Regions from separate parts of the Shewanella aegiceratis genome, predicted to be linked through region 1. Evidence: predicted binding sites of a transcription regulator. Region 1 holds the regulator's gene; each other region holds the start of a gene.
The links. The regulator NrdR, encoded in region 1, represses ribonucleotide reductase genes. The targets are predictions, from matches to a motif close to AAACACNANATNTNGTGTTT.

Region 1 (7,039 bases):
ATGGTGCCTATCTTGAGGCCATGCTTCTCGGCAAACACCTCAAGATCTGGACGACGCGCCATGGTGCCATCTTCGTTGAGGATCTCGACAATCACCGCCGACGGCTCATGGCCTGCCAGACGGGCCAGGTCGCAACCCGCCTCGGTATGACCGGCGCGGATCAGCACCCCGCCCTCTTGGGCCATCAGTGGGAAGATGTGACCTGGCTGCACGATGTCCGACGGCTTAGCGTCACGAGCCACGGCGGCCTGCACGGTAACGGCTCTGTCATAGGCCGAGATACCAGTGGTCACCCCTTCGGCCGCCTCGATAGACACGGTGAAGTTGGTGGAGAACTGGGCATTGTTGTTGCTCACCATCAGCGGCAGGTTGAGCTGCTCGCAGCGCGCCTTGGTCATGGTCTGACAGATGAGGCCACGGCCATAGGTGGCCATGAAGTTGATCGCCTCGGGCGTCACCAGGTTAGCGGCCATAATCAGGTCGCCTTCATTCTCTCTGTCTTCGTCATCCATCAAGATAACCATCTTACCCAGACGGATATCTTCGATAATCGCTTCTATGCTGTGTAGTGCCATTGTTAGACCTTGATTTATTAGAGCTTGAAATATTCTTATAGTAAGAGTTATTTAATCTGCTATTGGCTGTGATTGCCAGCGTCTACCTTAAAAAGCCGGAGCGAGCTAACAGATCCATGGTGACCTCTGAGCCTTTGGCTGAATTTTCCTCTGCCGCCTGGAAACTCAGTAGGCGCTCCAAGTGCCGGGCGATGAGATCCACCTCGATATTGACCCTGTCACCCGCCTTCAAATCGATAAGCGTGGTTTCGCTGGCGGTATGAGGCACTATGGTCAGACGAAAACGCTCGCCGTCCACCTCGTTCACCGTCAGGCTGACACCATCTATGGTGATAGAGCCTTTGTGGGCGATATAGCGCGCCAGCCCCTTGGGCGGCGTCAGCCAAAATTCGATCGCCTTGCCGCGATACTGTCTGTCATCCACGCTAGCCACGCCATCGACATGACCGCTCACCATATGACCGCCGAGGCGGGTCGTGGGCGTCACCGCCTTTTCCAGATTAACCTTCTGTCCCACCTGATAATGGGCAAAGCCGGTAAGGGCAACGGTTTCGGCTGAGATGTCCGCCACATAGCCGTCGGCCATCTGCTCGACCACGGTCAGACACACGCCATTGGTAGCGATACTGTCACCGAGTTTGACGTCACTTAAGTCCAGCTTGCCGCTAGCCACCGTCAAGCGAATATCATCGCCGCGACGCTCAATTTTTCTCAGGCTGCCAACAGCCTCGATGATCCCAGTAAACATGACTAACTACTCTTTATCGCTCAGTAAATGATTGTGACTCAATTGAAAGGTGAGGCGTCTGTCGGCCCCGATCACACGCTCGTCGCAAAGCTTGAGAGCGGGCAGCTGCGCCATCTCAGTATAGTCCGGCAGTGCCAGCAGGTTACGGCCATGGCCGCCTAAGATTTTCGGCGCCAGATACAGCACCAGCTCGTCCGCCAGCCCCTGCGCCATGAAGGCGCCAGCCAGGATCGCCCCAGCCTCCACCATCACGCTGTTAAGCTGAGATCCCAGATGTTTCAGCAGCGCCTTTAGCGGCACCTGCCCATTGTCGCTTGGCAGTTGCAACTGACTCACATGCTCGGGCCAGGCGCTCGCCACGGCCTCGGGATAGGGCTGACAGCTCACCAGCAGCACGGGAGATTGTGTCTCAAACAGTTTAGCCTTGGTGCCTAATCGCGCACGGGAGTCGAGCACCACGCGAAGTGGCTGACGAATATCCGCCTCGGTTAACTGCTCACTCAGGCTACCCAGCTCCTGGTGACGTACATTCAGGCTAGGGTCGTCGGCCAGCACCGTCTCTATGCCGGTCACGACGGCATCGAAACGTGCGCGCATACGCTGCACGTCACGGCGCGCCTCAGGACCTGTGATCCACTTAGAGACGCCGTTAGAGAGCGCCGTCTTGCCGTCGAGACTCGCTGCCAGCTTGATGCCGACCCAAGGCAGGCCGCTGCGCATCCGCTTCATGAAGCCTGGGTTGAGGGCTGCGGCCTCTTCCTGGTGCAGCCCCACCTCAACCTCAATGCCTGCATCTTGAAGCATCTTGATGCCACGGCCAGACACCTGAGGATTAGGGTCGGTCACCGCCACCACCACGCGGGCCACTTGTGCCTTGATCAGCGCCTCGGCGCAGGGCGGCGTGCGGCCATAGTGGCTACAGGGCTCTAGGGTTACATAGGCGGTAGCGTCTTTGGCCTTATCGCCGGCCATACGCAGCGCATGCACCTCGGCGTGGGGGCCGCCGGCGGCGATATGAAATCCTTCACCCACCAGGGTCTCTCCCTGGACTATTACACAGCCGACATTAGGATTGGGACTGGTGGTGTATTGCCCCTTGCGGGCCAACTGGATGGCACGCGCCATCATCTGAGAATCAAATTTGGACCAGGCCATGCTCATCGCCATCTCTTGAGAATAATTGGGGAAGCCCGATACGCATCGATTACGACTTACCCGACTTGCTCTTATCGTTTTGCAACTTGGCAATCGCCTCGCCGAACTCGGAGACATCTTCAAAGGCACGGTACACAGAGGCGAAACGGATATAGGCCACCTTGTCGAGATTAACCAGGTGATCCATCATCAGGTTACCTATCATCTTTGAGGTCACTTCGCGCTCGCCCGTGGCTCTCAGGGTCGACTTGATCTTGCTTAGCGCCTGCTCTATTTCGTCCATCGACACCGGGCGTTTCTCGACCGCCCTCAGCATGCCGCCACGCAGCTTGTCTTCGTCGAAGGGTTGGCGGCTACCATCTTGTTTAACCACACGCGGCATCACCAGTTCGGCGCCTTCGAAGGTGGTAAATCTCTCGTGGCAAAGCAGACACTCGCGGCGACGACGAACCTGATGACCATCGGCCACCAGACGAGAATCGATCACCTTAGTGTCGGTTGCGCTGCAAAACGGACAATGCATTGAGCCTCCAGCAAATGCTAATCGGTATCTTGGGGAGCTTTCCCTTGAAATAGATACAAAAATGGCCGCTACCAATATTAAATCAGTAGCGGCCACCGGAGTTTACCCGATTTACCCCTTAAGGTTAACCGTAAACAGGGAACTTAGCGCACAATTCAAGCACCTGGTTCTTCACGCGTTCGATAGTCGCTTCGTTGTTGATGTCATCTAACACATCACAGATCCAGTTGGTCAGCTCAACTGCTTCGGCTTCTTTGAAGCCACGACGTGTGATGGCTGGCGAACCGATACGCAGGCCCGAGGTCACGAAAGGTGAACGTGGGTCGTTAGGTACTGAGTTCTTGTTTACCGTGATGTTGGCACGACCCAGCGCCGCATCGGCATCTTTACCTGTGATATCTTTAGCGATCAGATCCAGCAGGAACAGGTGGTTTTCGGTGCCGCCAGAAACCACATCGAAACCGCGCTCGATGAAGGTGTTAGCCATCGCCTTAGCGTTAACTACTACTTGCTGTTGGTATTCCTTAAACTCAGGAGACAGGGCTTCCTTGAAGGCTACCGCCTTACCGGCGATAACGTGCATCAATGGGCCACCCTGACCACCTGGGAATACCGCAGAGTTCAGCTTCTTGTACAGGTCTTCATCGTTCGCCGCAGACAGGATGATACCGCCGCGAGGACCGGCTAGGGTCTTGTGAGTGGTAGAAGTCACCACGTGTGCATGTGGCACTGGGTTAGGATAGACACCGGCAGCGATAAGGCCTGCAACGTGGGCCATGTCGACAAACAGGTAAGCACCAATCTTGTCGGCGATTTCACGCATACGTGCCCAGTCGACGATACCAGAATAGGCAGAGAAACCACCGATCATCATCTTAGGCTTGTGCTCAACGGCCAGGCGCTCCATCTCGTCGTAGTCGATCTTGCCAGACTCGTCGATGCCGTAAGGAACTATGTTGTACAGCTTGCCAGAGAAGTTTACTGGAGAGCCGTGAGTCAGGTGACCGCCGTGAGCCAGGTTCATACCCAGAACGGTATCGCCTGGTTGCAGTAGCGCCATGTAGACTGCGCTGTTAGCCTGTGAGCCGGAGTGAGGCTGAACGTTAGCATAGGTCGCCCCGAAAAGTTCCTTGGCGCGTTCGATGGCCAGGTTCTCGACGATGTCGACATGTTCACAACCACCGTAGTAACGCTTGCCTGGATAGCCTTCGGCGTACTTGTTAGTCAGCTGAGAACCTTGAGCCTCCATCACGCGAGGAGAGGTGTAGTTCTCCGAGGCGATTAGCTCGATGTGCTCTTCTTGACGACGAGTCTCTTCCTGGATCGCTTGAAACAGTTGCGGATCAAAGTCAGCGATGTTCATCTCTTTTTTCAGCATTGGTCACTCCAGCTGTGAAAGTCTTATAAGGTAGGGTTGCGCGGTATTCTACAGTGCATTCGATCACAATCCCAGCATTTGCGACATGAAATTAGTTGCGATTCAGGCTGAGAAATGTTCATCAAAATCCGCCTTAGGACAAAAGTGGGGTTAAGGTGGCCTGATTTGCCAAGCCTCCTTTTTTGCAAGGGACAAAATGGCTGGTTTACAGCCTTTTGAACGAAAACACTGTTTTAATTACCCAACAAAAATGACGGCACTGGGCCGTCATTTTGCATTAGCAATCGTAATCAGTAATGGTAATCAGCAACCGTGATCAGTCATGGTACTCAGTAGTAGTATTCGAGTTGCAACCAGCTGCGCTGCTCGCTGTCATCGAGGCGGCTGTAGATCCCCGGATTGTCTATGCCATGGATCTCACCGCTACGGTCGATCCGCTCGTGGTGTAGGCTCAGGGTCAGATCCTTACTGATACCATAGCTGAGATAGATCTCATATCTGTCTCTGGCATCGTCGAAGTCCAGATCGCTGTTATTGGGGTTCCACTGGGGGGCGCGCTCGTTCTCTTTGTCGTTGATCGAGCTCCAGCGCTGGGACTTAAGCTTCATGCCTAGTAAGAGATTACGATAGCTGGCCTCCAGCGACAGGTTAAAGGTGTGGCCCCAGGCATAGCCATATTCCCCCTCCCAGAGCACAGACTTGGTGCCCCAGAAGTAACGCCCCTGGGAGAGATAATCTTTGGTGGCGAAAGGCTTCACCATGGCAAAGTCACCAAAGAGATCGCCGCGCAGGTCGATGCTGATATCTTGATTGGACCAATTGGCCCCCATCGACAGGCCCAGCAGGTTGACCACGGCGTAGAAGTCTTCATCCTGCTCAAGCCCCAAGCTGGTGTATTCCATGCCGGTCGACGGACCGACATAGAAACTATGGGACCAGTCGCTGGCGAGCCCGCCGCCTTTATGCTTGCGGCCATAGCTTGCCAGCAGTAGTTGGGTAGCCATCTGCCACTCCTCCACACCTTCCTGAGAAACCGCAGTCTCCATCATCATCTCGACTCGGCTGGGGGTGCCGCTGAGGGTGTCATATTTCCCTTCGCGACTGTCGATGGCCACCCGCATCCCCAGCATCGCCATGGTGCTGCTAACTTCCGCCTTGTCTTTGCTAGCGTAGCGCACGCCGGTATAGACGGAGAAGCTGTCTTGGGTCTGGCTGCGATCGAATCGGTTGGGGCTCGGGTAACCCCCCCCCCCCCGCAGCGTGCGCGAAGGGTTAAACAGGTAACTCAGGCCGGTTGGCAACCAGCCCTCTTTGGCGGCCAGCATCTCGGAAAACTGAAACAGGCTCTCCCCCAGCACGGCGCCACCCCAGGTGGTGACTATCTGATCGTTGATGCTCACCACTTCCTTATACTCGGCAAACACCTCCCAGATGGTGGAGGCGGCGAAGGTGCCCAAGGTCGACTCGTAGTAATTGAAGCCATGGTTACGAAACGCCTGATAATAGAGGGCGCCGGCATAGGCATGGCCCCAGTTCATGCCGATATCGTTATCGTCATACTTCCAGGAGGCCCCCGTGGTCAACCTGTCGTAGAAAAACTCCGCCGCATTGCCGTCGATCTCATAATCGAAATCATCTTCCATGGCCTGTGAGCCTGTCTTATAGAGCAGCTCACCCAGCACCAGCACGGTAGAGATCTCCAGCGTGGCTCCCCACCAGTCCTTCTCGCTAAGGGCATCTTTTTCACTAAGGACACCTTTTTCGCTAAGGGCTTCTTTCTCTACAGAGGCATCTCCATCACTAGCCAGCGCCGCCGACAGTGTCACGGGGCGATCTGTCTGTGCCACTAAAGGCAATGTTTCAACGACTTGGGGCTGAGTATCGGCTAGTGCAGGGGCTGACAATAGCAGGCTCATGCCGCCAAACAGGGAGGCGGCAAAAAATGGGGGGGTGGCGTTCAAGATCGATCCCTTATCTTTGTGGTTATTTTTGTCTTTATTTTTATTGGTGCCCAGGCATCACCGACCGGGCGGCCAGCCTAGGTTGCGCAGATGTTAACAATTTTTACACTGGGTCACAAAACAAAAACGTCTCACTATGGGAAGGGTGATAATGCGAGCTAAAATCTCCCACCGAAAATCCGATTTAAGTTCTAGGGCGATTACAGTAGAATTGCCCCCATTGTTTCGTCAGTGAGTAAACTTTTTTATGGCTCAGTTTGTATACAGCATGCTACGCGTGGGCAAGATAGTCCCGCCGAAGAAGCAGATCCTCAAAGATATTTCCTTAAGCTTTTTCCCCGGCGCCAAGATTGGTGTCTTGGGTCTAAACGGTTCGGGTAAATCCACCCTGCTGCGCATCATGGCCGGTATCGATACCGAGATCGAGGGTGAAGCGCGTCCGATGCAAGATCTTAAGATAGGTTACCTGCCCCAGGAGCCTAAACTAGATCCTCAGCAGACAGTGCGCGAAGCGATCGAAGAGGCGGTAAGTGAGGCCAAGAACGCCCTGACCCGTCTCGATGAGGTTTACGCCCTGTATGCCGAGCCAGATGCCGACTTCGACGCCCTTGCCAAGGAGCAGGGTGAGCTGGAAGCCATCATCCAGGCCCAGGATGCCCACAACCTGGACAACATTCTCGAGCGCGCCGCTAACGCGCT
Region 2 (7,039 bases), 870 kb from region 1:
CCGCTGGGATCTGCTCTGTACCATCATAGTTAGGTACGTAGTCGACGGTTTCTTTCTCTAGGTCAGCCAGCAGTTGATGCGCCAGCTTGTCCATACGAATTTCGGTATAACGCATGGCCGCCGCAGCGTCGCCATCGACCGAACCAAAGTTACCCTGACCATCGACCAAGGTGTAGCGCATAGAGAAAGGCTGCGCCATACGAACGATGGTGTCGTAAACCGCAGAGTCACCGTGTGGGTGATATTTACCGATAACGTCACCGACGACACGCGCCGACTTCTTATAAGGTTTGTTCCAATCGTTCTTCAACTCGTTCATCGCGAATAATACGCGGCGATGAACCGGCTTTAGACCGTCACGTACATCGGGTAACGCACGGCCAACGATCACGCTCATGGCGTAATCCAAATATGAATTCTTTAATTCGTCTTCAATATTAATTGGTGTTATAGATGAAGCCAGATCAGTCATAAACTGCTCGATCCCTTGAAATTTAGCCGACAAAATACTGCTTAAAAACCAGGCAATATTTTACCAAGCCTGAAAACGTGATTTGGCATTCTAACACAGATATTTAAAGGCGCTAGACCCTATTGAAATTTCACGCCAAATATCTGTTTACGACCCAAAACCCCGCCTCGTTTTGACCAAGATGAGCGCTTTAACAGCAATCTGATGACAAAGCAGACATTTTCGCCGGGTTCTCCTTTGTTTATCTAAGGCGATGGGTATAATAGCTACATCATTTATTCCCTTCAGAGGACTCTCCGTGTCTAACCTTTCTGAGACAAATTTTTCTGAGACTAATAATGCCAATGTCGATCCACAAGAAATCGCTAAGTTTGAGAAGATGGCTGCCACTTGGTGGGACCCCGAAGGAGAATTTAAACCCATCCATAAGCTCAATCCCCTGAGACTCAACTATATCGATCAAGCCGTTGGCGGTCTGTTTGGTAAGCGTGTGCTAGATGTCGGCTGCGGCGGCGGTATTCTCTCTGAGAGCATGGCACGTCTTGGCGCCAAAGTAGATGGTTTGGACATGGGCGCCGAGCCCCTCGATGTCGCGAAACTTCACGCCTTAGAGATGGGGGTTGAGATAAACTATATCCAGGACACGGCGGAGCATCACAGAGACAGTCATCAGAGCCAGTATGATGTGGTCACCTGCATGGAGATGCTCGAGCATGTGCCCGACCCTGCCTCTGTTATCAAGGCCTGTAGCGACATGGTTAAGCCTGGCGGCTATGTGTTCTTCTCGACCATTAACCGCAACATCAGAGCCTATGTAGAGACAGTGATTGGCGCCGAGTACCTGCTTAAGATGCTACCGGTAGGCACTCACGATCATAAGAAGTACATCAAGCCTGCCGAACTTATTGGCATGGCGGATGCGGTCGATCTCGAGTGCGTCGATGCGACCGGCATCACCTACAATCCGCTGACGGAGATCTTCCGCTACACCAAGTCGCTAGATGTCAACTATATGATCGCCACGGTTAAGCAGGATGACTGATCAAACCCTGCCTGGTGCTAACGCTGAAACGATTGATGGTAAGCGCACTGCTACTAGGCCAATAAAAGGTGTGCTGTTTGATCTCGATGGCACCCTGGTCGATACGGCGCCGGATCTCGTGCTGGCGCTCAATCTGGCGCTAAAAGACTTTGGGCTGCCGAGCCAACATCTGGAAGATATTCGCTATGCGGCTTCCCATGGCAGCCTGGCATTAGTTAACGCCGCCCAGCCTCATCTTAATGATGAGGAAAAAGCGGCCATCCAGCAGGCGCTGCTTGAGCACTACCATAATGTTAACGGCCAAGAGGCTAAGCTTTTCGATGGCATGAGTGCCCTGCTCGAGCACCTCAGCGGCCAGCAGATCCCCTTCGGGGTGGTCACCAACAAGGCGGCGCGTTTCGCGAGGCCTTTGCTGCACAGACTCGCGTTAGCCAACAAGATGCCGGCCATCATCAGCGGCGACTCCACCACTCAGAGTAAACCCCATCCTGCGCCCATGCGTCTGGCAGCGTCGCAAATTGGCGTCAGCTGCCAAGGAATTCTCTACCTAGGCGATGCCAAACGTGACCTAGAGGCGGCTCGCAATAGCGACATGCTGGGGGGCATCGCCCATTGGGGTTATATTGGAAACAATGATCAGGCGCACCTCTGGCCTCACGACTTTGGCTTCGACACCCCGGTATCCGTGCTTGAACTCCTAAGACAGGGCTAAGTGGCGGTTAAGTCGTGCATAAGTCACGGTTAAGTCACAATTAAATGAGATGCATCACGTGCTCTGGAGCTAGGGCGTGTGACACATCAGTAAAAAGTCGTCGAAGCTGAGATCGCGATCCTTTTTCGACGCAAAAAGATCGCGAGGATCTGGCCAATATTTTAGCTTTCATGATAGGGCGAATCAGTCGCCTAAAACTTGACCCGCCGGTGCTATCGTAATTGAAAACAAGGGTTAAAGGTAAGCCGTTACTAACCCTTTGGTTTACCCCCAAGATATCCACAACTTGTCCCCTAAAAACCCGCTTGCAATATCCCACCAACCTCACTATCTTGTATCCTATAAAAGAAAAAACACCATATCTTGTGTATGGGCGGCGGTCGAAGCCACTAGAACTGCAGTAGTGCTCAGGTACTTTTTTTACATCTTCGATTGTTTTTACATGGAAACGTAGGGCGGAGTTTTCCCCTCCCAGCGATATTTAATTCAAGGCTTATCTTCAATGAACAGCAATATGCAAGTCACGAAGCGCAGTGGCGAACGTGAAACCATCGATCTCGATAAGATCCACCGAGTGATCACTTGGGCGGCCAAAGGACTGAATAACGTCTCAGTATCGGAAGTCGAATTACGTTCACACCTTCAGTTCTATGATGGAATCCCAACTGAAGCGATCCACGAAACCATTATTAAGGCCGCTGCCGACCTTATCTCGCCAGAGTCACCAGACTACCAGTTCCTCTCTGCACGTCTGGCCATCTTCCACCTGCGTAAGAAAGCCTTCGGTCAGTTTGAGCCGCCTTCGCTGTACGACCATGTGGTGAAGTTGGTTGAGCTGGGTAAATATGACACGCATATTCTGAACGACTATAGCCGCGAGGAGTTAGACACGCTCGACAGCTATATCGACCACTGGCGCGACATGAACTTCTCTTATGCCGCGGTTAAGCAGTTAGAAGGTAAGTACCTGGTTCAAAACCGTGTGACTCACGAAGTCTACGAAAGTGCGCAGTTCCTCTATATTCTGGTAGCGGCTTGTCTGTTCGCCAACTACCCGAGAGAGACGCGTCTTCAGTACGTTAAAGATTTCTATGACGCGACCTCGACCTTTAAGATCTCGCTACCGACACCTATCATGTCAGGTGTGCGTACACCGACACGTCAGTTCAGCTCTTGCGTGCTGATCGAGTGTGGCGACAGCTTAGACTCAATCAATGCGACCGCTTCGTCTATCGTGAAGTATGTGTCGCAACGTGCAGGTATCGGGGTCAACGCAGGTCGTATTCGCGCGCTGGGTAGCCCAATTCGCGGCGGCGAGGCATTCCACACAGGTTGTCTGCCTTTCTATAAGTATTTCCAGACAGCGGTGAAGTCTTGCTCTCAAGGCGGCGTACGCGGCGGTGCGGCGACCCTCTTCTACCCTATGTGGCACCTGGAGGTTGAGTCTCTGCTGGTGCTTAAGAACAACCGCGGCGTCGAAGATAACCGTATTCGTCACCTCGACTACGGCGTGCAGCTGAACAAGCTGATGTATCAGCGCCTTATCCAGGGCGGCATGATCACGCTATTCAGTCCATCAGACGTCCCAGGTCTGTACGATGCCTTCTTCGAAGATCAGGCAGAGTTCGAGCGTCTGTATGTGAAGTATGAGCAGGATGAGAGCATACGTAAGAAGCAGATCAAGGCGGTCGAGCTGTTCTCCCTGATGATGCAGGAGCGTGCCTCTACCGGTCGTATCTATATCCAGAACGTCGATCACTGTAATACCCACAGCCCGTTTGACGCTAAGGTTGCCCCTGTACGTCAGTCTAACCTGTGCCTTGAGATCGCATTGCCGACCAAGCCGCTGAACAACATCGACGATCCCGATGGTGAGATCGCCCTGTGTACCCTATCTGCGTTGAACCTGGGTGCCATCAAGAAACTTGATGAGCTGGAAAGCCTGGCAGATTTGGCCGTGCGCGCGCTCGATAGTCTACTCGACTATCAGGACTACCCTATCGTCTCGGCACATAAGGGCTCGATGAACCGTCGTACCTTGGGTATAGGCGTGATCAACTTTGCCAACTACCTGGCTAAAGAAGGTGTGCGTTACTCAGACGGCAGCGCCAACGGCATCACCCACAAGACCTTCGAAGCGATCCAGTACTATCTGCTCAAGGCCTCGATGAATCTGGCGAAAGAGCAAGGCGCCTGCCCTGCCTTCCACGAGACCAATTACGCTAAGGGTATCCTGCCTATCGATACCTACAAGCGTGACCTCGATAAGATCTGTGACGAGCCACTACACATGGATTGGGAAACCCTGCGTGAGGAGATCAAGACTCACGGCCTGCGTAACTCGACCCTGTCTGCCCTGATGCCATCTGAGACCTCATCGCAGATCTCTAACGCGACTAACGGTATCGAGCCACCGCGAGGCCTGATCAGCGTTAAAGCGAGTAAGGATGGTCAGCTCAAGCAGGTGGTCCCTGATTTTGAGAAGTACCAGTACAGCTATGAGCTGCTGTGGCAGATGCCAGGCAACGAAGGTTACCTGCAGCTGGTCGGTTTGATGCAGAAATTTGTTGACCAATCTATCTCGGCCAACACCAACTATGACCCAAGCCGCTTCCCAGGCGCCAAGGTACCTATGCAGGTGCTGCTGAAAGACCTGTTGACCGCATACAAATACGGTGTGAAGACACTTTACTATCACAACACGCGTGACGGTGCGTCAGACAAATATGACGATATCACCTCCATTGAGAAAGAAGACGATAGCTGCGCAGGCGGCGCATGTAAGATCTAACTCTACGTGTTTTAACCTTTTATCAGGGGGCTTTGCCCCCTTTATCGGAAGATAGAAAAATGGCCTATTCAACATTTTGTCAAACACCTAACAATGCCCTGCTGGAACCTATGTTCCTCGGCCAATCGGTTAACGTTGCCCGTTATGATGTTCAAAAATATGAAGTGTTCGAGAAACTGATCGAGAAGCAACTCTCCTTCTTCTGGCGTCCAGAAGAAGTCGACGTCAGCAAAGACAAGATCGACTACGCGGCGCTGCCGGATCACGAGAAGCACATCTTCATCTCTAACCTCAAGTACCAGACACTGCTGGACTCAATTCAAGGCCGCTCGCCAAACGTCGCCTTCCTGCCGCTGGTGTCGCTGCCGGAACTTGAGACCTGGATCGAGACCTGGTCTTTCTCTGAGACGATTCACTCACGCTCTTACACCCACATCATTCGTAATATCGTTAACGATCCTTCAGTGGTATTTGACGATATCGTACAGAACGAAGAGATCCTCAAGCGCGCCAGCGATATCGCCGATTACTACGATAACCTGATCGAGCTGAGCCAGACCTATCACCTCATGGGTGAAGGCACCCACGAGATCAACGGCAAGACGGTAGAAGTCACCACCCGCGCGATCAAGAAAGCCCTCTACCTGTGTATGATGTCGGTTAACGTGCTCGAGGCGATCCGCTTCTACGTCAGCTTCGCCTGTTCATTTGCCTTCGCCGAGCGCAAGCTGATGGAAGGTAACGCCAAGATCATCCGCCTAATCGCCCGAGATGAAGCACTACACCTAAACAGCACTCAGCATATCCTTAAGCTGATGCAAGGTGGCAAGGATGACCCAGAGATGGCCGAGATCGCCAAAGAGTGCGAACAGACGGCGATCGACATCTTCGTTAAGGCTGCAGAGCAAGAGAAAGAGTGGGCCAAGTACCTGTTCAAAGATGGCTCTATGATCGGCCTGAACGAGCAGATCCTCTGCCAATATGTCGAGTACATCACCAACGAGCGTATGAAGTCGGTTAACCTGGTAAGCCCTTATGCCGACCAGAGTAACCCGCTGCCGTGGATGAAGAACTGGCTCGAGAGTGATTCGGTACAGGTTGCGCCGCAGGAAGTTGAGGTGTCTTCTTACCTGGTTGGTCAAATTGACGCGTCTGTGGATGAGAGTGAGTTTGCCGACTTTGATCTCTAACAAGGCGGTCTTTAGTCAGGCTGTTTTTAAGAAGGCTCCGATCGTGAGCCTTCATGGACAGCCTGTACTTCTCTATACCAGTAACCACCAGAGCCTGTTAGCGGCACTCGAGCAGAAGAAGGTTCGTATCTTCTCTGAGTGTCGTAACGGCTTTTGTGGTGCCTGCAAGACCAAGATTAATCGCGGTAGCGTCGTCTACCACACGGAGCCACTGGTCGAACTGGAAGCCGATGAGTGTCTGCCCTGCTGCTGTCATCCCGACGGCGATCTCGACCTGGCACTTTCTGCCCAAGGTGCCGAGGTGGTATCGACTCATACATCTGAGCCTGTTGCCTGCACCGCCGAATAGTGCGCTACTGGAACTAAGCCTGACCTGAAACTAGGCCTAACTAGGTTTAAACCAAATCTCGCCTCAAACATGGCCTAAACTTGCCTTTGGCGAAAACAGTCAATCTCCAAGCTAATCCCAAGCAAAATCCATGGCAAAACTCTGATTAAATTCTGGCATTCCTTTGCAGATTAACCAGAAACTTGTCTCAAACAGAAGCATTAAACAGAAAAGCTGACTGATACACAGGTCAGATTCGCGAGATAATCTGTTAGATCGCCTTCTTCGCCAGCTTATGGTGTAGTCGGTTCACCTCCATCAGGGCGGCGCTGCCATACCAGGGATGCAGCTCCATCACCAGGCGTCCGGCCTTAATGGCGGGATCGGACTCTGTTAACGCCTTGGCCTCCTCGACACTGGTGACGTTAAAGATATAGATGCCTCTTAACGCCCCTTCTTCCAAGAAAGGCCCTGCCAGCACCAGTTTACCCTCCTCGGCCAGTC
Region 3 (7,039 bases), 1.5 Mb from region 1:
ATGGGTCTCGCTGCCATAGAGGGCATTGATGGTCTCATGCAGGCCGATATAACCCAGGGAAATAGAGGCACGGCCATTCTTAAAGATGCCGCTGATCTCATCGTCGGCGCGCAGACGCACGCCACAGGCGCCTTCCATATAAAGAATTGGTGCGACCCTCGCCTTCACGCCTTGTAGACGCTCGATGCGCGTGTCCAGGGCGCGGCGGGCCACCGCCAGACGCTCATCCAGCAGCTGATAGAAACGCGTCTCGTCGCCCTTAGCCTCGATGGCGATTCGCGGCAGGTTCAGGCTGACCACACCAAGGTTGTTACGCCCTTCGTGCACCAGCTCGCCCTCCTCCTCGTAGGTACCGAGGAAGCTGCGACACCCCATAGGCGTCTTAAAGGAGCCGGTGACCTTTTCGACCTGCTCATAGTTGAGGATATCCGGGTACATGCGCATCGACGCACACTTGAGCGCCATCTGCTTGATATCATAGTTGCAGTCGCCCGCCTTGTGGTTGATGCCATCGCGAATGGCGAAGACCAGCTTAGGGAAGACCGCCGTCTTACGGTTCTTACCCAGGCCCGTCATGCGCACCTTCATCATGGATGACTGGATGAGGCGCGACTCCCAGGAGGTGCCCAGGCCGAAGCCGAAGGTGACAAAAGGCGTCTGGCCGTTGGCTGTGTGCAGGGTGTTGACCTCATACTCCAGCGACTGGAAGGCGTCGTGACACTCTTTCTCTGTCTGCGCCGTGGCAAAAGCCTTGGCATCTGTGATCCCCCAGGTCAGCGCGACCTGATAGTGCTTGTCATAACTCTTAGCAACGAAAGGCGCGAGCACCTCGTCGATACGGTTGATAGTGGTGCCGCCATAGATATGGCTGGCCACCTGAGCGATGATCTGCGCTGTAACCGCAGTCGCAGTCGAGATAGACTTAGGAGTCTCGATCTCGGCGTTGCCCATTTTGAAACCATGGGTCAACATGCCTGCCAAATCGATCAGCATACAGTTAAACATGGGGAAGAAAGGCGCATAGTCGAGATCGTGATAATGGATCTCACCCGACTCATGGGCCGCCACCACATCCTTAGGCAGAATATGGCGTGTGGCATAGTGTTTGGCCACAATGCCCGCCAGCAGATCACGCTGGGTGGGGATCACCTTGGAATCTTTGTTGGCGTTCTCGTTCAGCAGCGCCGCATTGCTCTGCTCGACCAAGCCACGGATCTCGCGGTTGAGACGGCTGCTCAACTCACGATGAATATCCCTGTCGTGGCGATACTCGATATAGACCCTGGCGAGTTGCTTATAGGGGCCTTCCATCAACTGATTTTCTACCGCATCTTGCAGGTCGTGAATATCCACCTGCTCGAGTTCGGCCACCGACTGGCGTACTTGTAAGGCCACCTCGGTGGCATAGGCAACATCATCAATACCTGCCGAACTTGCTGCAGCAACCACTGCATCTCGAATCCTTGTTTCGTCAAAAGGCGTGCGGTAACCATCCCGCTTAATAACCACTGGCATTGTTCAATATCTCCTCAAGTAACGGCCAAATTAACACCATATATAGTGTTAATATAGACGATGAACACAATATGTAGCGCATTAAGCTACAAGTTAGGCTCAAGTACCTTGATCCAGATCATTAATTTGCGGATGGAATTTTGTGACACAAGATTACTGCCAACTGGGCCACTTATCGTTAAAACTTGCCTTGACCCAGTCGGCAAAGGGAGCTAGATGCGGGATAAAAATGGGACAAGCTGTGAATAAATTACGTAATTCGTTTAGATAGTGCCAGATAACGCTGTAATTGCCCGGAAGCCTGTTGCGAACTTCCCGATGCGGCGGCCAATTGCATGGTGGATTTAAGCGCCTGCCACATCTCCTTGTCTCTGCTCGCCAGACCGTTATCGCCCTGTACAAACACCGACAGCTGGGCCGATACCCGCGCCGCCTTCTGGTTCAAACCCTGACTGTCGAGGCTGTCCATCTGCTTAAGCACAGACTCGGCGTCATCGAGCATGGCGATCATCACGCTATCGGGATTACTCTCCTTGAGCTGCTCGCGCTGGCTGGCGATAAAATCAAGCAGTGACGGCTGCGCCCCATCGCCCCTTGGGATCTCAAAGCCCGCCTGACTCAGGCGATTAAGCTGACTTTCTGACAAGATGCCGTCCTGATGCAGACGCTGAATTAACTTGGGAATATCGCCGATGCCAAACTGCCCCTTGGAGAAGAAGTCTTTGGCCATCGCCTCTATCTTCTGCGCCCGCTCGGCCCTTGGCGAGAGAAATACCGCCTCTTGGGGGATATCTGGTCCTGTCGTTTGCACCTTGGAGCCTTGATTTGACAGGGTCACCTTGTCGCTGGCCGATGATCCGTCGACATTACGTGTGTCCTGACCCTGTGTTTCTTGGCCATAGCTGTTGGCGATCAGATTGGCTTGTGAACCATTAATGGCCTGGCTAATTGAATTCATTGTCAATTTTTCGACTACTGCAGAGAAATATCCCTACAAGCAGCAAAAACCAGGCCAAAGACCTAGCCAGAGCTCCTAAAGAGACAAGCCTTAGGGAATGTTAGCCGTTTATTTAAACAACTCCTGTTTATAAGGACTGACGCCTAAGGGCTAACAACTACGCAGTCACGCCTAAAGACTATTACTTAGACTATTACTTAGGCTATCAGTGACGCTCCAGCTCATCGATACGGGCGCGGATGATATGAGCCACCTGTTTTACAGCCTCCTGTCCCGCCTCGATAGCCTCGCCAGCGCGGTGAAACTCCATGGTGCCTATCTCCATCACGTTAGGGGTGATCAGGATATCCGGTGGATCCCCCATCAGGCGCACCCGCTTGTGGCGCTGCTCCAGGATATCCATCGACTGAGACATCACAGCCAACATGCCTGGCTCGCTGCGATTGCCGAGGGAAAACTTATCGGTCAGGCCGCTGACATAATCCCGTCCCCGGGCCAAGAGATCCATGAAGCCGCTCTCCAGCTCCTTCTCGGCTTTCACCTGCTCTGCTTGGCTCGCCTTCACGTCGGAAGAGATGGCCACAGGCAGCTGCTGATGGCGGGTCTTCCTGTGGGCGTTAAGATCCACGGCAATCACCAAGTCGACGCCCATGGCCCGGCTTACCGATACGGGCACAGGGTTAACCACGGCGCCATCCACCAGCCAGCGCTCGCCAATGCGCGCCGGCGGTAAGATCCCCGGCATAGAGCAGGAGGCTCGCACCGCATGACGCAGGCTACCCTGCTTAAACCAGATCTCCTGGCCGGTATAAAGGTCGGTCGCCACCGCGGCAAAGGGCATCTGCATCTGCTCGATATCCAGGTTGCCGATATGCTGCTGCATCACGTCGAACACCTTCTCGCCGCCAATCAGCCCGCCCTTGCGCCAGCTCAGATCCATCAGGCCCAACACATCCCAGCTGGAAAAGCTGGTCACCCAAGCCTCTAGATCGTTAAGGTTATCTTGCGCATAGGCGGCGCCCACCACGGCGCCGATAGAACAGCCGGCCACCTTGTTGGGGAAGACTCCCATGTTCGCCAGCTCGTTTAGCACACCTATGTGGGCCCATCCCTTCGCCGCACCACTGCCCAGTGCAATGCCGATATTCGCCATCTTCTCTGTTTCTCTCCCCGGGACGCGAGCCACTTAAGTTAGTCACTTAAGTAAGTCACTTGAGCAAGCCGCGTCTTATTGTCTTTAGCTTTCATCATAAGCCAAACCATGACGCCGCACAGCCTATAGCGGAAAAAAATTAATCTAAGCGCTGCGCCTTAGCATTGACTGGCGACGAGCCAGCGCGCAAGTCATGGCTGAATCGCTCACAGCGATGTATAATGCGCCCCTATCTATATTTCGGAGCACAGCATTGCAATTTTCAGATTTTTCACTCGATAAACGTCTACTGACCAGCCTTGAACACATGGGCATCGACACGCCGACCGAGATCCAAACGCAATCGATACCCGTAGGCTTATCGGGAAGAGATCTTATGGCATCGTCTAAGACGGGCTCGGGCAAGACCCTGGCCTTCCTGTTGCCAGCAATGCAGCGTGTCATCGCCACCAAGGCGCTAAGCAAGCGCGATCCCAGGGTGTTGATCCTGCTGCCGACCCGAGAGTTGGCCACCCAGGTCTACAGTCAACTGCGTCTGTTAGTCGCCAACACCCAATACAAGGCGATCAAGATCCTCGGCGGCGAGAACTTTAACGATCAGGCCAAGGCCCTGGCGAGAGACCCCCACTTCGTGGTCGCAACCCCTGGCCGTCTGGCGGATCATTTGGCTCAGCGTCACCTGTTCCTCAACGGACTCGAGCTGCTTATCTTAGATGAGGCCGACCGCATGCTGGATCTTGGCTTCGCCGAGCAGCTCAGGGCCATCAACCAGGCCGCCGATCACAAGCGTCGCCAGACCCTGATGTTCTCGGCAACCTTAGATCACGGCCAGATCAACGAGATTGCCGCCGAGCTGCTCAAGGAGCCGGAGCATGTTGCCATAGGCGCCTCTCATGTGGAGAACCAGGATATCGCCCAGAAGATCTACCTGTGCGACAACCTGAGCCACAAGGAGCAGCTGCTCACCCGCCTGCTACAGCTTGAGCCCCACAAGCAGGTGATCATCTTCACCGCCACCCGTGGCGATACCGACCGCCTGGCCGGCGTGCTGGCCGAACAGGGCTTTAGCACCAGCTCCCTCAGCGGCGAGTTGAAACAGGCGGCGCGTAACCAGATCATGGACCAATTCAGCCGCGGTCAGCAGCAGATATTGGTCACCACTGACGTGGCCTCCCGCGGCTTGGATCTGCTTAACGTATCCTTGGTGATCAACTTCGACATGCCAAAGTTTGCCGAAGAGTATATTCACCGCATCGGTCGTACCGGCCGCGCCGGCGCCAAGGGCGATGCTATCTCCCTGGTAGGCCCGAAAGACTGGGTCAACTTCAAGCAGGTACAAAACTTCCTGCGTAAAAGCTTTGAGTTCAGCGAGCTGGAGGAGTTGGCGCCTAAGTTTAAGGGGCTAAAAGACAAGCCGAGCCAGGAGAAGCGCCAAGGTAAGCAGCAGGCGAAACCTAAGGCCAAGAAGGCTAAAGCCGCCAGCAGCGCCAAGCCGACGAAGCCGCGAGATAAGCGCTTCATCACAGGCGTCGATGTAGGCGATGCGCCTATGCTTAGAAAGCCCAAGGCAAAACTGCAGGATACGCCTGAAGATTAACGCCTGGCCCCGAGCCAAAAACCTATGATTTGCGGTCACTTAGCGGGCACTTAGCGGTCACTTAGCGGTCCCAAAGTATTCACTGAGGGCCGCTTTTTATTGCCCGTTTTACCTCTTGTCTATCTGCTCTCTACTGTTCTGTACCCGTTCTGCATCTATTCTGTATTTGTTCTACATCTCCCGACGCCAATCGTGTCGGGCGGTTATCTATGGCACATGTCACCATATTTAAATCAAGCGGCAGACGATAGCGGCGATTTTCACCTAACAACTAGTGCTCAATCGGACCAATTAAGGTTACAATAGCCGCCATTGATTTTTTTATATTAGGGTTATCATGAGAGTTTGTGGCGTTGAGTTAAAAGGTGGCGAAGCCATCATCTGTTTGTTGAGCTATGAGGGTGAGACCTTTAACATCCCAGATTGCCGTTCTCGCTCACTGACCATCTCTAATTCGGCCAGCACTGAGTCGATCAAAGAGTTCCACTTCGCCTTCAGCAAGCTGATGCAAGACTACAAGGTCGATCAGGTCGCCATCATAGAGCGCGAGCAGAAAGGTAAACTAGCGGGCAGCGCCACCAGCTTCAAGATGGAAGCGGCGATTCAGCTTTGCGGCCTGCCGGTGCAGCTGATCTCACCGGTCAACATCAAGGAACAGCTCAAGCGCAATCCACCTATGGTGGATTTCGAAGGACTGGATCTCAAGCGTTTCCAAAAGAGCGCCTTCGAGGTCGCCTACTGCTACCAAAACAAGTGCATCTTCGCCAAGAAAGATTAAGCCTGTTGCCGGGCGCATCCCGCCCGGCATTATCTAATCGCGTCATCTCAGCCGTCATCCACTAGGCTTTCGCTTATGTCATCACTGCCCTATCTGCAAGGCTATCGGCCCGAGCTTATCAGCCAGGTCAACGAACTGATCGAGACCAATCGACTGAGAAGTGTCCTCGAACGCCGCTACCCAGACAGTCACACAATCCGCAGCGACAAGGCCCTGTACGACTACACCATGGCGCTGAAGAACCGCTATCTCAAGAAGTCTTCGCCCCTGAGTAAGGTGATCTTTGACGATAAGATCACTCTCAAGAAGCAGGCCCTGGGATTGCACAGCTATGTCGCCAAGAATCACGGCGGCAAGACCAAGTCGAAGAATGAGATCCGCATCGCCGCGCACCTCAAGGAGGTGCCCGAGCCCCTGCTGCGTATGGTGGTGGTACATGAGTTGGCGCATCTTAAAGAGAAGGATCACAACAAGGCCTTCTATCAGCTCTGCTGCCATATGCTGGGTGACTACCATCAGCTGGAATTTGACCTGCGGCTATGGCTTACCATGCTGGATCTCGAGGCCCAAGAGAAAGCCTGACCATAAAAAAACGCCACATCATGTGGCGTTTTTTATATTCGATAAACAGTTATATCAATCGGTATTAATTAGCTTTTTAGCTTTGGCCCATCATCATCTGACGCACCTTGACCAGCTGAGCAAACTCGCCCATCTGCTTCTTCGACAGCTTACTCGCCATAGGAATATCCGCCTTCATAGGATCCACGGGGCGGCCATTGATATGAAACTCATAGTGCAGATGTGGCCCTGTGATGCGGCCCGTCTTACCCGACAGGGCAATCACCTGACCTCGAGACACCCTCTGTCCCTTGTGCACCAAGGCTTTGGAGAGATGCAGATAACGGGTACGGTACTTGTTGCCGTGGTCGATCACCACATATTTACCCGCATATCTATGGTCGGTCACCAAAGAGACTATGCCATCACCAGGGGCTACCACCTTAGTGCCAATCGGCGTGGCGAAATCAGTGCCGT

Region 2: the regulator NrdR is predicted to act here: its motif matches at 2,578-2,597, upstream of nrdA (class 1a ribonucleoside-diphosphate reductase subunit alpha).
Region 3: the regulator NrdR is predicted to act here: its motif matches at 1,547-1,566, upstream of nrdD (anaerobic ribonucleoside-triphosphate reductase).

What each region holds. Positions count from the first base shown of each region.
Region 1 is NZ_CP080416.1:1,341,494-1,348,532, reverse strand. It holds gene ribBA (bifunctional 3,4-dihydroxy-2-butanone-4-phosphate synthase/GTP cyclohydrolase II) at 1-575, opposite strand, end outside; gene K0H80_RS05930 (riboflavin synthase) at 658-1,323, opposite strand; gene ribD (bifunctional diaminohydroxyphosphoribosylaminopyrimidine deaminase/5-amino-6-(5-phosphoribosylamino)uracil reductase RibD) at 1,330-2,490, opposite strand; gene nrdR (transcriptional regulator NrdR) at 2,528-3,001, opposite strand; gene glyA (serine hydroxymethyltransferase) at 3,126-4,379, opposite strand; gene K0H80_RS05910 (DUF3943 domain-containing protein) at 4,709-6,340, opposite strand; gene ettA (energy-dependent translational throttle protein EttA) at 6,588-7,039, shown strand, end outside.
Region 2 is NZ_CP080416.1:2,208,612-2,215,650, reverse strand. It holds gene gyrA (DNA topoisomerase (ATP-hydrolyzing) subunit A) at 1-472, opposite strand, end outside; gene ubiG (bifunctional 2-polyprenyl-6-hydroxyphenol methylase/3-demethylubiquinol 3-O-methyltransferase UbiG) at 726-1,514, shown strand; gene K0H80_RS09900 (HAD family hydrolase) at 1,507-2,226, shown strand; gene nrdA (class 1a ribonucleoside-diphosphate reductase subunit alpha) at 2,729-5,017, shown strand; gene nrdB (class Ia ribonucleoside-diphosphate reductase subunit beta) at 5,077-6,207, shown strand; gene yfaE (class I ribonucleotide reductase maintenance protein YfaE) at 6,176-6,556, shown strand; gene K0H80_RS09880 (YciI family protein) at 6,807-7,039, opposite strand, start outside.
Region 3 is NZ_CP080416.1:2,833,804-2,840,842, forward strand. It holds gene nrdD (anaerobic ribonucleoside-triphosphate reductase) at 1-1,515, opposite strand, end outside; gene K0H80_RS12505 (Rossmann-fold NAD(P)-binding domain-containing protein) at 1,766-2,473, opposite strand; gene rssA (patatin-like phospholipase RssA) at 2,679-3,626, opposite strand; gene K0H80_RS12515 (DEAD/DEAH box helicase) at 3,880-5,223, shown strand; gene K0H80_RS12520 (DUF3010 family protein) at 5,561-6,001, shown strand; gene K0H80_RS12525 (M48 metallopeptidase family protein) at 6,077-6,583, shown strand; gene K0H80_RS12530 (peptidoglycan DD-metalloendopeptidase family protein) at 6,660-7,039, opposite strand, start outside.